Regions from separate parts of the Pantoea sp. Z09 genome, predicted to be linked through region 3. Evidence: predicted binding sites of a transcription regulator. Region 3 holds the regulator's gene; each other region holds the start of a gene.
What was found. Region 3 encodes LexA, which represses DNA repair genes until DNA is damaged. Its sites were predicted from a motif close to TNCTGTATGTACATACAGNA; they were not measured.
Positions count from the first base shown of each region.

Region 1: the regulator LexA is predicted to act here: its motif matches at 2,774-2,793, upstream of MC269_RS12135 (DNA translocase FtsK 4TM domain-containing protein).
Region 2: the regulator LexA is predicted to act here: its motif matches at 1,506-1,525, upstream of MC269_RS07380 (DinI-like family protein).

Region 1 is NZ_CP092373.1:2,533,249-2,538,569, reverse strand. It holds gene cydD (cysteine/glutathione ABC transporter permease/ATP-binding protein CydD) at 1-606, opposite strand, end outside; gene trxB (thioredoxin-disulfide reductase) at 746-1,714, opposite strand; gene lrp (leucine-responsive transcriptional regulator Lrp) at 2,241-2,735, shown strand; gene MC269_RS12135 (DNA translocase FtsK 4TM domain-containing protein) at 2,855-5,321, shown strand, end outside.
Region 2 is NZ_CP092373.1:1,545,380-1,550,700, reverse strand. It holds gene amyA (alpha-amylase) at 1-179, shown strand, start outside; gene yedD (lipoprotein YedD) at 228-704, opposite strand; gene MC269_RS07385 (DUF6388 family protein) at 900-1,223, shown strand; gene MC269_RS07380 (DinI-like family protein) at 1,566-1,805, shown strand; gene MC269_RS07375 (hypothetical protein) at 1,833-2,099, opposite strand; gene MC269_RS07370 (TonB family protein) at 2,274-2,633, shown strand; gene MC269_RS07365 (hypothetical protein) at 2,683-3,627, opposite strand; gene MC269_RS07360 (hypothetical protein) at 3,712-3,987, opposite strand; gene MC269_RS07355 (hypothetical protein) at 4,019-4,408, opposite strand; gene MC269_RS07350 (helix-turn-helix domain-containing protein) at 4,549-5,178, shown strand.
Region 3 is NZ_CP092373.1:3,589,449-3,594,769, reverse strand. It holds gene plsB (glycerol-3-phosphate 1-O-acyltransferase PlsB) at 1-1,098, opposite strand, end outside; gene MC269_RS17215 (diacylglycerol kinase) at 1,228-1,596, shown strand; gene lexA (transcriptional repressor LexA) at 1,703-2,317, shown strand; gene dinF (MATE family efflux transporter DinF) at 2,453-3,775, shown strand; gene MC269_RS17200 (CsbD family protein) at 3,956-4,168, shown strand; gene zur (zinc uptake transcriptional repressor Zur) at 4,216-4,737, opposite strand; gene MC269_RS17190 (conjugal transfer protein TraF) at 5,182-5,321, shown strand, end outside.

The DNA.
Region 1 (5,321 bases), 1.1 Mb from region 3:
GCTCAGGCGCGCCAGCGCCACGAAGTTGCGGCGGCTGGCGTCGGCCGCGCCCATGCCGACCAGCGCCATAAACAGCGGGATCAGCGGCGCGGTTGCCAGCAAAATCAGGCCAGCCGCCCAGTTCAGCGGAAACAGGGTCAGGAGAATGCACAAGGGGATCAGCGCCGCCAGCGTCATCTGCGGCAGATAGCGCGCGTAGTAGTCCTGCATCTCCTCGATCTGCTCCAGCAGCAGCGTCGCCCAGCTGCCCGCTGGTTTGCCGCGGATCCAGGCCGGACCCAGCGCGGAAAGGCGATCCAGCACCTGCTGACGCAGCGCCCGGCGAATCGCCTGACCGGCGTGAAAGCCCGCGATCTCGCGCGCATAGTTAAGCAGCGCGCGCAGCGCAAACAGCAGCAGCAGCAGCGAGAAGGGGAGAAGAAGCTCGCCGCGCGGCCGCTGATCCACAATCAGCGCCTGCAGCAGAAACGCCAGCAGCCAGGCCTGGGCGATAATCGCCAGCGCGCTGCCCAGCCCGCAGAGCGTCGTCAGCCGCAGCCAGCGGCCGCCAGACGCGCGTTGCTGGCGCAGCCAGCGGGTAAGTTCATGTTGCCGGGTTTTGTTCATGCGAGACCGTAAGCGTTGTCAGCGACCAACGAAAGGATAAAAGGCTTTCTCTTCAGGCGCACGAATCTAGCACGGCGGCATAAAAAAAGGCGACTGAAAAACAGTCGCCCTGAACAACTTAGATCAACAGATTAACAACTTACCGATCGTTTTTAACCAGCCCATCCAGATAACGCTCGGCGTCTAGCGCGGCCATGCAGCCGGTGCCGGCGGAGGTGATCGCCTGACGATAGATATGGTCCATGACGTCGCCCGCGGCGAAGACGCCAGGGATGCTGGTCTGGGTGGCGTTGCCATGCAGGCCAGACTGCACCTTGATATAGCCGTTTTCCAGCGCCAGCTGGCCGTCGAAAATCGCCGTGTTCGGGCTGTGGCCGATAGCGACGAACAGGCCCGCCACCTCCAGCGACTCGGTTTCCGCGTCGTTAAGCGTCGAGCGCAGCGTCAGGCCGGTAACGCCCATCTGGTCGCCGACCACCTCTTCCAGCGTGCGATGGGTGTGCAGCACGATATTGCCGCTGCGCACTTTTTCCATCAGGCGATCGATCAGGATCTTCTCTGCGCGGAAGCTGTCGCGACGGTGAATCAGATGCACCTCCGCCGCGATATTCGCCAGATAGAGCGCCTCTTCCACCGCGGTGTTGCCGCCGCCGATCACCGCCACTTTCTGGTTGCGATAGAAGAAGCCGTCGCAGGTGGCGCAGGCGGAAACGCCTTTGCCCTTAAACGCCTCTTCAGAAGGCAGCCCCAGATAACGCGCAGAGGCGCCGGTGGCAATAATCAGCGCGTCGGCGGTGTATTCGCCGCTGTCGCCGGTCAGGCGAAACGGGCGGTTCTGCAGATCGACGCTATGGATATGGTCGAAGATGATTTCAGTGTTGAATTTTTCGGCATGCTCGTGCATGCGCTCCATCAGCGAGGGACCAGTGAGATCGTGCGGGTCGCCGGGCCAGTTCTCTACCTCAGTTGTGGTGGTCAGCTGACCGCCTTTTTCGAGGCCGGTAATGAGTACCGGATTCAGGTTAGCGCGGGCAGCATAGACCGCTGCGGTATAACCCGCCGGGCCGGAGCCCAGAATGAGCAATTTACTGTGTTTGGCCGTACTCATATGATCCTCAGTTTCATCGGCTGACAACATGACCTGGGATTGTAGGGAATTTACCGAGGCAAAAAAAGGGCTGGAAAATTTTGTTTCCGATAGCTGCAAACGGCGTAGACGATAATACCGGTTTCTGCACGCCGTCTGCGCCAAAAGGGGGCAATAATCGGTTTTTACTGGTGCAGGAGAGGAAAAATACTCATTTAAAAACAGTAACCCAGCGGTCTGTCTGGCATCTTGTCCTGAATTTGGTCTTTTTACTTTGACAATCGCCTGCGCTTTTGCGAAAACAATGGCAGAAGCGAAGAAGAAGGAGGGAGTCAAAACAGGGTTTCGTCTCTTGTTTTGCCTTTTACACCGGATAAATTACAGCCTGACATGGGTAATGACGCATGATGTGGACAGACAACATGCGTCATGCGGATGGATGCGCGAGGGCGCACAGGCTCTGATTCTTCACTTCAATAATGCCTTGAACAGTGACCGTTTTCAGGGTGTGGCAGGTAAAGGGAAGGAATTAAGAGAGACAATAATAATGGTAGACAATAAGAAACGCCCCGGAAAAGATCTCGACAGAATCGACAGAAACATCCTGAACGAACTTCAGAAAGATGGTCGTATTTCCAACGTAGAGCTTTCCAAACGCGTAGGATTATCGCCTACGCCATGTCTTGAGCGTGTGCGTCGTCTGGAGCGTCAGGGTTTTATTCTTGGCTATACCGCGCAACTTAACCCGCACTATCTCGATGCGTCGCTGCTGGTTTTCGTTGAGATTACTCTGAATCGTGGCGCGCCGGATGTGTTTGAACAGTTTAACGCCGCTGTGCAAAAACTTGAGGAAACTCAAGAGTGTCACCTCGTTTCCGGTGACTTCGACTACCTGTTGAAAACGCGCGTGCCGGATATGTCCGCCTATCGTAAGCTGCTCGGCGAAACCCTGCTGCGCCTGCCGGGGGTCAACGACACCCGTACTTACGTGGTGATGGAAGAGGTCAAACAGAGCAATCGGCTGGTGATTAAAACCCGATAACGCAGCGCAGGTGCAAAACCTGTGATATTTCGATACACTCCTGTGAATTCATACAGGACCAGCGTCGGGCTTGCCCGACGCTGTTGCCTTCATAATTTACAGGCACCTGGAGAGTTCTCTTGAGCCAGGAATACACAGAAGACAAAGAAGTTTCGTTAAAACCGCTGAGCAGTGGACGCCGTCTGCTGGAAGCGTTGCTTATTCTCGTCTCACTTTTCGCCATCTACCTGATGGTTTCTCTCGTCAGCTTCAATCCTTCCGATCCAAGCTGGTCGCAGACCGCCTGGCACGAGCCGATCCACAATCTCGGCGGCGGCGTGGGCGCCTGGCTGGCGGATACGCTGCTGTTTATTTTCGGTGTGATGGCCTACGCCATTCCGCCGGTGATCATCGGCCTCTGCTGGATCGCCTTTCGCCAGCGCGATCGCCAGGATTACATCGACTATTTCGCTATCGGCCTGCGCCTGATCGGCGTGCTGGCGCTGGTGGTCACCACCTGCGGCCTGGCGGCGCTTAACGCCGACGATATCTGGTACTTCGCCTCCGGCGGCGTGATCGGCAGCCTGGTCAGCAGCGCGATTGCGCCCTGGTTCAGCCCGGCCACCGGCACGCTGGCGCTGCTGTTTGTCTGGGCGGCGGGCATTACGCTCTACACCGGCTGGTCATGGCTGACCATCGCCGAACGCATCGGCGGCGTGGTCATGGGCGTGCTGACCTTCGCCAGCAACCGCTCGCGTCGCGATGAGCCCTGGCACGAAGAGGATGAAGTCGAGTATGAGGACGCGCCGCGCGCCGTAACGGCCGCGCAGGACGAGCACGACGTGCTGCTCTCTTCGCCACGCGCCCATGCGCAGGCTGCTGCGCCGGTTGCCGACGATCCGCTGCTGGCAAAAGCGGCGGCGGCGACCGACGCCGCGCTGACCTCTGCCGTTGAAGCTGCAGGCGTCTCCGCGCCCGTCGCGCCGGCGCCGGTTGTCGAGGCCGGGCCAGCGCCGGTAGCCGTACCGGTTTCAGCGCCTGCCGCTTCTGCGCCACTTCAGCCCGCAGCGGCTATGCCCCAGCAGGTTGCCAGTACCGTTACTCCAGCGCCGCAGCAGGCTAGCAGCGTCGCTACCCCAGCACCGCAGCAGGTCACCAGCGCCTTTACGCCAGCGGTCGCTCAGCCAGAGCCGCCGGCTGCGCCTGCGCCGGTCGAACCGCCGCGTTATCACTTTGAAATGCCTCAGCAGACGTCTGAGCCCGCCTTCTCGCAATGGGAAGAGGACGACGGCCCGCAGATGGGCAACTGGCGCGACGCCGATATGGGCGCTGCGGCCACCGCTGGCGCGGCGACAGCCGCCGCCGCCGCGCAGGCCGCGACCACGCCGCTGTTCGACATCGCCCCGGAAGGGGATTTCAATCCGCAGGTGAAGCAGGGTATCGGTCCGGCGCTGCCACGTCCTAACCCGGTCAAACTGCCGACGCGCCGCGAACTCGCCTCATACGGCATTAAGCTGCCTTCACAGCGCATGGCGGAAGAGAAAGCCAAAGCGGAAGAGCAGCAGCGCGCCGACGCCGTTGCGCAGCCCGTTGACGCTGAGCCAGCATGGCAGGAAGAGGATGCTCAGGAGCAGGCGCAGCTGCGTGCCGCGTTCGCCAGCCAGCAGCAGCAGCGCTACGGCGAAAGCTGGCAGCCGCAGCAAGAAGAGCACGAAGAGGCGGCGGAACAGGCCGCGCTGGCGCAGCAGTTTGCCGCGCAGCAGCAGCAGCGCTACGGCGAAGAGCCGGAAGCGCAGGCGCCAGTCTTTAGTCTCGACACCTCTGCCGCGTTTGACTTCTCGCCGATGAAAGATCTGGTGGATGACGGCCCTAACGAGCCGCTGTTTACCATCGCCAGCGCGCCGGAGCCGGAAGCCCCGGCGGCGACGCATACGCCGTGGCAGCAGCCTGCGGAAGCGCCGGTGGCGCAGCCCGCTATGCCTGTGGCTGCGCCGTCGACGACCGCCGCTTACGGCTCCGCTGCGTCTGAACCCGCGGCTTACTCGCCCGCCGCGCCGACGCAGACTGCTGCGCCAGCGGCGTACGAGCGCGCCGCGCCGACGCAAACGCCTGCGGCTTATCAACCCGCTGCGTCAGTACAGACGCCTGCGCCCGTGGCTTATGAACCCGCTGCGCCAGCACAGACGCCTGCGCCTGCGGCTTACGAACCTGCTGCGGCAGTTCAGACCCCAGCCGCAGCCCAGCCGCAGCCCGGCTCGCTGGATAACAGCCTGATCCATCCCTTCCTGATGCGCCATAACCAGCCGCTGGAGAAACCCTCTACGCCGCTGCCGACGCTGGATCTGCTTACCTCGCCCCCTGCGGAAGAGGAGCCGGTCGACATGTTCGCCCTGGAGCAAACGGCGCGTCTGGTTGAAGCGCGCCTGGGCGACTATCGCGTCAAGGCGGAAGTGGTCGGCATCTCGCCTGGCCCGGTGATTACCCGCTTCGAGCTGGATCTGGCGCCTGGCGTCAAGGCCGCGCGCATCTCCAACCTGTCGCGCGATCTGGCGCGTTCGCTCTCCGCAGTGGCGGTGCGCGTGGTGGAGGTGATCCCTGGCAAACCTT
Region 2 (5,321 bases), 1.9 Mb from region 3:
TCATTATGTCGAACGGCGACGAAGGCGAGAAACAGGTGGCGATGGGGGAAAGTTTTGCGGGTAAAAGGTGGCGCGACTATTTAGGTCATCGCGACGATATTCTGACGGCGGACGAGCATGGCACGGTGGTGGCGCGCTGCAACGGCGGCAGCGTCAGCGTCTGGGTGCTAACGGAGTAATTGAACGCGCCTTATTCCATCGCGCTGGCGGAATAAGGCGCTAATAGCTTACTGCTTCGCGTCGTTCGCCTGGGTGATGGCGGACTTGAGGATTTCCGGTTCGATATTCTGGATCACTGCCGCTTTAGGCTGCTTCGCTACCTCTGCCAGCGCCTGCTGGCACTCTACTGTCGGGCGGTCCACCTTACGCAGCGTCAGGCCGTCATAATGGAGTTCGCTTCCCTCCAGCTCCAGCGGCATTACGCGCGACTGACGATTGACGTTAACGTAATCGCCGCTCAGCAGCGTCAGCTTGCCCGGCTTGGCGATCACGCGCATCCACTGGCGACAATCAAGCGTGCTGCCGTCGGCGTTAACAATCAGCGTTCCCATCGCCTCACCGCTGCGTAATCCGCTTTGCGGCCCCACCGTCTGCCAGTTGCCCTGCAGGCTGGCGGGCGCCGGCGTCTGCACCGCGTCCTGATAGCTGTTGATTTGCGCACAACCGGCCAGCGCCAGCGCCGCCGTCAGCATCCACTTTTTCATCGTTAATCCCTGAGATCGCTTCAATGGCGGCTAAGTTATAATTTTTCGCCTGCCTTTCGCAAGCGATCTGCGCCCTGCTTCGTCCTGCACGGCGACTTTTTTTACGCCGCACGCGCCGCGAACGGCGTCCTGACAAGGCCTGGCCGCTGAGTTACACTGGCGCGACGCACCATAATGAATTTTTCAGGATACCCGATGAAAACGCCAGAAGCCTATTACGCGCAGGCGCGCGAGATGTTTTTTACCGCTCACGCCGATTTTAAGGCCGCGCTTGATGAACTGACCGAGAGCGACGCGCGCCACGCCAATATGTCGCTGCGCCAGCTGCGCGAGTGGCACGCCGAACGCATCTACGCCGCCTTTCTGCGTCAGAAGAACCTCGACGGCATGATCTTCTCGATCCAGCTCGCCGAGCCGGACAAAGCGGTTGCCGCCGAAACCATTGAAAATTATCTGAAATCCCATGCGGAATCGCTGGGAATGAGCTGGGAAGAGTTCTGCATCAAAAACGAACTCTAACTCCTCACGGGCAGCAACACCTCCAACCAGTCAAATAGTTCAGGAATAAATTGTACAAGTTGATCAAACTTGTATAAGTTTACTGCACGACTTCGGTCGTGATTGTCCTTGAACGAATGGTGCGCTTGCACCGCCTCTGGAGGTGTTGCTGGATTTCCACCTCCAGAGGTTCTATTTTTTCCTGCTGCCGTCTCTCTTTTATTCCCCCTCTGCCTGCATCACCTGCTGCCAGTTTGCGTGTTACGCCGAAAAAAAGCGTTTTGACGCGCCTGAGAGGCTTGTCACTGGTTGGATTTACAGTATGATGTGCCAGCGAATTTCTTCCCTGTATGGAATACCAGTATGTTTGTGGAATTGATTTACGATAGGCGTAACGTCGCCGGCCTGCCGGGCGCGCGCGAGATGATTTTGCGGGAGCTGGAAAAGCGCGTGCAGCGCGTCTTTCCGGATCTTGAGGTGCGCGTTAAGCCGATGGAGCGAAACGCAATCGAAACCGATATGAGTAAAAACGACAAAGCCACGCTGGCGCGCATCATTGAAGAGATGTTTGAAGAAGCGGAAATGTGGCTGGTGGCCGACTAAGCGCGACGGCCACCGGAGAGGGCAGGATTACTTCTCCTGCTCGCTGTGGTTAATGGCGATTTCGATATCCTGGATCGCGGCGTCCAGGTCGTCCAGCAGCGTGCCCTGTTTGTTAAGCAGCGCGTCAATGCGTCCGGCAAACTCGGGATCTTTATATTCGCCGGCGTCAAACGCGAGCCAGTGGCTGGAGAGCGTCTCGGTATTGGTTTGCGCGTAGTGGCGCATCTCTTTCAGCTGCGAGGTAACATCGCGCAGGTAGTCAGTTTTGCTTTTCGTTTCCACTGAATCACTCATGCTATTTCTCCTTTTGCCTTTTTAACCAATAAATATCTCGCGTGAATGATTAAAGGTAGTGGAATATAACGAAGCCGCCTTAAGAATATTCGGAAGTGACGTGACCCGACGCTCGCAGGTAAAAATGAGAAAGGTTATCATTCCTGCTTATCGCAATTTTAACAGGACGTTAAAATGAAAATTCCTCTACTGCTTATCGCTTCGCTGTTGCTCTCCGCCTGCGCCTCTTCGCCGCCTGACGCCGCTAATATCCCTAAACAGATTAAAAGGGTGCGGCCGCCCTATCCCTATTACGCCTTAAGCCATCATATTGAGGGTTACGTCCGCTTCGCTTTTGACGTCGATGCGGAGGGCAAAGTCAGCGAAATGCGCATCCTGCAGTCAGAGCCGCGCGGCCTGTTCGAGCCCTATGTGATCGCTGCTGTCAGCCAGTGGCGCTATGAGAAGCATAAGCCGGTAAAGGATTTGCAGATGACGATTCGCTTTCGGCTCCAGCAGGATGCCGACCCGGCTAAAAGCTCTCTGATATTCTAAAAAAACAGGGGACGCGTTGTCCCCTTTTACGCTCTTGCTCTTTGGTTCATTACAGATATTTACGCGCCAGTTCAAACAACTCTTTTCTGGCGGCCGTGCCCAGATGCTCTATTCCCTGCTGCACGAAATCAAACGCGGCGCCGAAATCTTTTACCCCCGCGCTGAATTCGCTTTGCTCCCCTTCGCCACTCGCCTGAGTAGACGCCGCAGCGTTGCTGCTTGCTGGCTCCGCGGCAGCCGTCGACTGTGGCGCGGCGTCGGTAACAGCCGGCGTGCTCGCCTGCCCGGCAGCGGCATCCGCCACGGGTGCCTGCGCCTGGGGCTGTGGGCTAGCGGCGGCGTCCGCTGCTGCGCTTTGATCTGCGGGCTGCACGGCGGCAGCGTCAGGTGCGACGCCTTGATCCGCAGGCTGCGCGGCAGCGGCGTCCGGTGCGACGCTCTGATCTGCAGGCTGCGCGGCGGCAGCGTCCGGTGCGACGCTCTGATCTGCAGGCTGCGCGGCGGCAGCGTCCGGTGCGACGCTCTGATCTGCAGGCTGCGCGGCGGCAGCGTCAGGTGCGGCGCTCTGATCCGCGGGCTGCGCGCCAGTGGCGTCCGGTGCGACGCTCTGATCTGCAGGCTGCGCGGCGGCAGCGTCCGGTGCGGCGCTCTGATCTGCAGGCTGCGCGGCGGCAGCGTCAGGTGCGGCGCTCTGATCCGCAGGCTGAGCGGCAGTGGCGTCAGATGCGGCGCTTTGATCCGCAGGCTGCGCAGCGGCGGCGTCCGTTGCGGCGCTCTGATCGGCCGACGGCGCTGGGGTGTGCTGCGCCGTTGCACCAGGCGCCACATGGGTTTCTCCCGGCGTCTCCTCTGAAGTGGCGGGCGCCACTGTCGAAGGCGAGGATAAGCGCTGCAGCTGCGGATCGGTCGGCACGTTGCTGTCCGGAACGGCAAACTGCGGCAGATCGGCGTCACTGTTTGGTGCGGTTGCGTTAATGATGCTGTTATCAGTCATGGCAGACTCCTTCGTGTTGATAAACGATCGGAGGGCGTGGAAGCCTTCCCCAATCAGGTTAAAAATTCGCATGCGGTTCTCCTGTTACGGCTTCACAGTGGATTCATCCTGGATCACGACTCGCTTGACCTTATCCGCCGTCTGGTCGGCAGTCTGGTCGGGCAGCGCGTCCAGCTTGTGCTGCAGCACGGTGACCTGCTTCGACAGCTGATCCACTTTGAATTCGCGTCGGGCAGCCGACTCGCGGGATTCGCGCCGAATTTCCTCCACGCGTCGGTTAGCGGTGCTGCTGACATATAAAAAGAGAATGGTCATCACAACGCACAGCATCGACATGCCCAGCATCAGCACGCCTAGCATTAATTTGCGCTTGTGGAGCCGTGGTCTTATTTCACTGTGTATCTCGGCCATCGCTACGCTCCTCTAAGGTGGAAATCAGCCTGTCGATTTCATTACGGAACTTGCTGTTTTGATCGGCATCAGTCATCACCACCAGAATGCCGAGCGCGTTTTTAATCAAACGCAGATCGGTCTCCAGGGTAGATATCCGCCGCAGGTTCGTGTCGTGACGTATACGCAAATCATCATTCTCCTGACGGAGCAGCATATTGCTCTCCTTCAGCAGCAGGACTTGCTCCTTATAGCTGGTTATAATTTCACCACCGGCACGGTTACTGGTGACAATAGAGGCGATGCCTGCAATGAGCGGCTTCCAGAAAAGCGCAGCCGCTCCGCCCCCAAGTACTAACGCGCCAACACTGGTAATCAGACTACTTTCCATGCCTCACCTCTGTGCCTCGACGGGTAATGGCTGCTGACGTCAGGCGTAAAACGCAAAGCGCCTCCCTCGCCGCAACTTAAGATTGCTTAAATTAACAGCTTAAGTATACTTAAGTCTGGCTCACAGGAGATGTCAAGACGATGGAAAAAGAAACAACAGGTGAACGTATCCGCTTCCGCCGTAAGGCACTGAATTTGACGCAGAAAGCAGTAGCGGAAAAAATTTCGGTTTCTCATGTGGCGATATCACAGTGGGAAAAAGAGGAGACGCTGCCGCGTGGAGAAAATCTGTTGCGGCTGGCAGAGGCACTGGGCTGCGCGCCTGCGTGGCTGGTTGACGGCGACGGACCGGTCTTTACTGTACAAACGCAGACGCAAAGCGGCCTGCCGGTGCTGGAGAGAGAGCAGGTTTCTCTCTGGCTGTCAGAGGCTAACCAGGTCGAGATCCATCGGCGTGTGCAGTCGGATCGCGACTACTCCGGCGCCAGCTTTGCGTTAGTGCTGTGGGACAGCGCGCTGTCGCCGCAATGTCTGCGCGGCGATCTGCTGATTATCGATCCAGAGGTAGCGCCGCAGCCGGGCGATCTGGTGCTGGCGCTATGCGAAGAGCGGGATATGGTGGCGCGCAAATATCGGGCGCGCAGCCATGACAGTTTTGAACTGGTGCCGTTAAACGAGGATTTTCCGCCGCTCTCTTCAACGGAGCAGTCGCTGGTTCTGTTAGGGACGCTAATGGAGTGGCGCCGTTATCGCGATGGGGTAACGTCCTAAAAAAAGGATAATTCCCGCTGCGCTCGAACTTTTGTTATTAAGTAGCGTCCTAACAGGCATGTGGATTAATCCATGTAACGATTTTTACCCGCCGCGAGCGGGTTTTTTTTGCCTATAAGAATTTCCTTTGACGCGCCCGTGAC
Region 3 (5,321 bases):
CACGGTGGCGTAAAGCTTGTTGCCTTTAAAGGTGCGGCGAATAAAGAAGGCGCCCAGACGGCGGAAAATCGGTCCGGCAGGCCAGAAGTTCAGGTTGATGCCCGCGGCGATATGCGGCGGCACCAGGCCCTGATGATAGAGCACGTAGGAGAGCAGCAGATAATCCATATGGCTGCGATGGCAGGGCACGTAGACGATCTCATGGCCATCTTCCGCCAGCTGGCGCACGCGCTCGCCGCCGTTGACGTTGATGCCCTGATAGAGACGGCTCCATAGCCAGCCCATCACGCGATCGGTCACGCGGATTGCCTCATAGGAGAAGTCGGCGGCGATCTCTTCCATCATCTCGACGGCGTTCTGCTGCGCTTTCTCATGGGAGAGCTTTTTACTGCGCGCTTCCTCTTCCACCGCTTTCTCAATCGCCTTGGACTGCAGCAGCTTGTTAAAGAGATCCTGCCGCGCCGGCAGACGCGGGCCGACCGCGGCTAAACGCTGACGGGCAAAGTGAATGCGCGCCACGCGCGCCAGCTTCTGCGCGATAGATTTATCGGTGCCGTGCTGCGTCGCCATCCAGCGCAGCGAGACGGTAGGGGAAAAGCGCACAAAGCTGTCGCGGCCATGCCAGACGATGGCGAAAAATTTCTCCACGCCGTTCAGCTCGCGCAGGTGCGGCGTGTCGTCGCCCTGAACCTCGCGGCCAGGCGCGCGTCCGAACATCACCGAAACCGGCAGCATCTGAATATCGAGATGCGGGTTATTGCGGTGCAGATCGAGATACTCATGGAAAATCTTCACCGACTCCGTATTAGGTACGAAATAGGGGAAGACGCGCGGACCGTCGTGAATAAAGACGTGGCGCGGCAGCAGCGCGCCGTCAATTTCCAGCGGCGACAGCGGATCGGGCAGATTATGCTTCAGACACTGCTGGCGCAGCGTCAGCAAATCCGCCTTGGAATCGTATGGCAGCACGTACATAATCGGCCGCGTGGGATCGAGCCCATGCTCGGAAACCGGATCGACCGGAATAGCCTTGGTTTTTACCAGAACCGAGAGTGGTAAATTCAACAATTTATAATAGAGTTTACGCCAACCTGACATAGACAAACATGAAGCCTCTTGTTAGCAAAGCGCCGCAAGCATACCAGAAAGTGCTGCGAAGATCTGTGGTGGTGCCAAACGCATCCGGCCCAGACATTGACGTCAAACAACTCAAAGGGTTCCCTCACTATGGCAAGTAATACCACCGGTTTACTGAGAATTGTGAAAGCGGCCGGCTACTCCTGGCAAGGGCTGCGCGCCGCCTGGCAGCATGAAGCCGCGTTTCGCCAGGAGGCGTCCGCCGCCATTATCGCTATCCTTGTCGCCTGCTGGCTGGATGTCGACACCGTCGCGCGCATCCTGATGATCGGCTCCGTGGTGCTGGTGATTATCGTCGAGATCCTCAACAGCGCTATCGAAGCGGTGGTCGACCGCATCGGCCAGGAGCGTCATCCGCTGGCTGGCCGGGCGAAGGATATGGGTTCCGCCGCCGTACTGCTCGCTATCATACTGGCGCTCTTTGTCTGGATCGCGCTGCTTTGGTCGCATTTGCGCTAGGCTTTCCACAATTCCCCAAACGGCTGTTATTTCCCTGGGTTTTGGTTTTCATTTCGCCAATACCTGTATATACTCACAGCGACTGTATAAACAACCAGGGGGCGGGATGAAAGCATTAACCACCAGGCAGCAACAGGTTTATGACCTGATTCGCGACCATATCAACCAGACGGGCATGCCGCCAACGCGTGCGGAAATCGCCTCGCAGCTGGGGTTCCGTTCCCCGAACGCCGCCGAAGAGCATCTGAAGGCGCTGGCGCGTAAAGGCGTCATTGAGATCGTTTCCGGCGCATCACGCGGCATTCGCCTGCTGATGGAAGAGGAAGAGTCAAACGGCCTGCCGCTAATCGGCCGCGTCGCCGCTGGCGAGCCGCTGCTGGCGCAGGAACATATCGAGACGCACTACAAAGTCGATCCCGACCTGTTTAAGCCTTCCGCTGATTTTCTGCTGCGCGTCGCCGGGATGTCGATGAAAGATATCGGCATCATGGATGGCGACCTGCTGGCGGTGCATAAAACGCAGGACGTGCGCAACGGCCAGGTCGTGGTCGCGCGTATCGATGATGAAGTCACCGTGAAACGCTGGAAAAAACAGGGCACCGTGGTGCATCTGCTGCCGGAAAACAACGACTTCGAGCCGATTATCGTCGACACCCGCACGCAGTCGCTGACCGTAGAAGGTCTGGCGGTAGGCGTGGTGCGCAACGGCGAGTGGCTCTGACCGGCTGATTTCAGACGCCTGCAGCGGCTTTTTGTCGGGCGTCTGAACGCTAACGCTTGCTAAAGCGGTCGGGGCTGCACTCTGCGCCCTCACGCCGCGCTTCTCTCTTTTACGTCTTCAGGCATGGACCGGCTGATGCGTCTCTTCACCGCAAACGACCGACAACTCTGGCGGCTGGCGCTGCCGATGATCCTCTCCAATATCACCGTGCCGCTGCTTGGCCTGGTGGACACCGCCGTTATCGGCCATCTCGACAGCCCGGTTTATCTTGGCGGCGTAGCCATTGGCGCAACCATCACCAGCTTCGTTTTTATGCTGCTCCTCTTTCTGCGCATGAGCACCACGGGCATCACCGCTCAGGCGTTCGGCGCGCGCGATCCGCTGGCGCTGGCGCGCGCCCTGACGCAGCCGCTGCTCATTGCGCTGCTGGCCGGCGCGCTGTTTATTCTGCTGCGCGATCCGCTAAGCGCCCTGGCGGGACGGCTGGCGGGCGGCAATCCGGAGGTGCTGGCGCAGGCGGCAATCTTTATTCATATCCGCTGGCTTAGCGCGCCGGCGACGCTGGCGAATATGGTGCTGCTCGGCTGGCTGCTGGGGGTGCAGTATGCCCGCGCGCCGGTGGTGCTGCTGGTGGTCGGCAACGCCGTCAACATCCTGCTCGACCTCTGGCTGGTGCTCGGGCTGAAGTGGGGCGTCGCGGGCGCGGCGACCGCCACGGCGCTGGCGGAATACGTGACGCTGGCGGTGGGGCTGGCGATGGTATGGCGCGTGCTGAAAATGCGCGGCATTTCCCTCGCGATGCTGAAAAAGAGCTGGCGCGGCGATATTCGTCGTCTGCTGCGCCTGAATCGCGACATCATGCTGCGCTCGCTGCTGCTACAGCTCTGCTTTGCCTCGCTGACCCTTATCGGCGCGCGACTGGGGCCGGAGATCGTCGCGGCGAACGCCGTGCTGCTGATGTTCATTACCTTTACTGCCTATGCGCTGGACGGGTTCGCCTATGCGGTGGAAGCCGTTTCCGGCGAAGCCTATGGCGCGCACGACGGCGACCGGCTGCTGGCGGTGTGGCAGGCGGCCTGCCGTCAGGCGGGCATGGTCGCGCTGGCGTTCGCGCTGTTCTACGCGGCAAGCGGCGAGGCTATCGTGGCGATGCTCACCTCGCTGGCGTCGCTGCGGCAGCTGGTGGATCACTATCTTATCTGGCAAATCATTCTGCCGCTGGCGGGCGTATGGTGCTATCTGCTGGATGGTTTGTTCGTCGGCGCGACGCGCGGGCGCGAGATGCGCAACAGCATGGCGATCGCCGCGCTCGGCTACTTCCTGACGCTGCTCACTCTGCCCTGGCTGGGCAACCACGGTTTATGGCTGGCGGTCACGGTGTTTCTCGCGCTGCGCGGTGTGTCGCTCTGGTTAATCTGGCGCCGCGAATGGCGCTTAAGTCGCTGGTTTAAAAGCTAATTTATCCTCAAGGCGGCCGCCGCGCGCGGCCGCACCGCCTGGATTATTCTGTAATATTCCGGCAGTTGCCGATTCGTCTACTATAATTACCCTACAACAGCGCGACACAGCAGCGCTTTGTATTGTCGTACTGCCATTGTGTGGTGGTATGTAAAACTAAGGATGACGTGGAGGTCTGACATGAATAAAGACGAAGCGAGCGGTAACTGGAAGCAGTTCAAAGGCAAATTTAAAGAAAAATGGGGCAAGCTGACCGACGACGATATGCAGGTTATCGAAGGTAAACGCGATCAGCTGGTCGGTAAAATCCAGGAACGCTACGGTTACGCGAAGGATGAGGCTGAAAAAGAGGTCTCAGACTGGGAAACCAACAATAAAGATTACCGCTGGTAATCTCCTCGTTCAGCACAGGTTGAACGATCGGCACAGGGACGTGCCGCCTATCCTCTCTTACCGCGCTTTTTCCCTTCAGTCTCATGGTCATGATCGCAACTGTCATGATGCGTGCAGGCTTCAACTTCAGCACACTCCACGCACAGGCCATGCGCCTCAATTACGCTATGCCGCAGCGCAAAGCGCGCTTCGCCTGCCAGCTCGTCGATAATTTTCTCAACGCCCTTCGCCTGTTTCTCTGTCACCGCCGCGCAGCGATCGCAAACCAGCATTACAGAGGTATGGGCAGGCGCCTCGAAGTGGTGACACACCACATAGCTGTTGTTCGACTCCACCCGATGAATAAAACCCTGCTCCAGCAAAAAGTCGAGCGCGCGGTAAACCGTGGGCGGCTTCGCCTGAGGTTCGCTGGCGCGCAGCTGGTCCAGCAGATCGTAAGCGCTAATCGATCCATGTTGCGCAGCCATCAGACGTAGCACTTCGGCGCGCTGCGTGGTCAGGCGCACCCCGCGCTGCAGGCAGAGTTTTTCCGCCTGGATCATGATTTGCTCTGGCGTCATTGTCGACATGGTGATGCTCCGCTAAAAACGAGATGTTATTTTATCACACTAAATTCTCTTGCGCTGGGGTTGCCGCTGCTATCTGATTTGCGCGCCGCTTTGCAGCAATATCAATAGATTATCGCTATCCCGCCGCCAGAGACAGGCCGCAAAGCGCCCTGGCAGGGCCAGCCTTACTGAGACATAACGCAACAAAATAGAGGATTTGCTTTACAACTCACCAGGTTAAGCACTAATGTTCATGAGGCCTTAAGCAACCGCTGGCCTTAATATCCTTTTTGACGTCCCCGCTAAATAATAAAAGCGCCGATTTGTAGCTAAATCATCCAATCCGGCGAATAACAGCGCTGTTTCGACTGAATTCACAGCAATGAACCGTTAGCCACAATTCACAATAGCGCTAACGACAAATTCGATGATGAATGTTTTCCTGATCAAGGTGATGGCAGACAAATGGCGAACAAAACTATCCGGCGCGCAGCGCTTTTATCTCCTGTTGTTTTAAATGCGCTTTTTATCTCTTCTTCGGCGATGGCTGCGGGCACCTGGTATGACGCGCGCAACGACGCTATGGGCGGCACGGGTGTCGCATC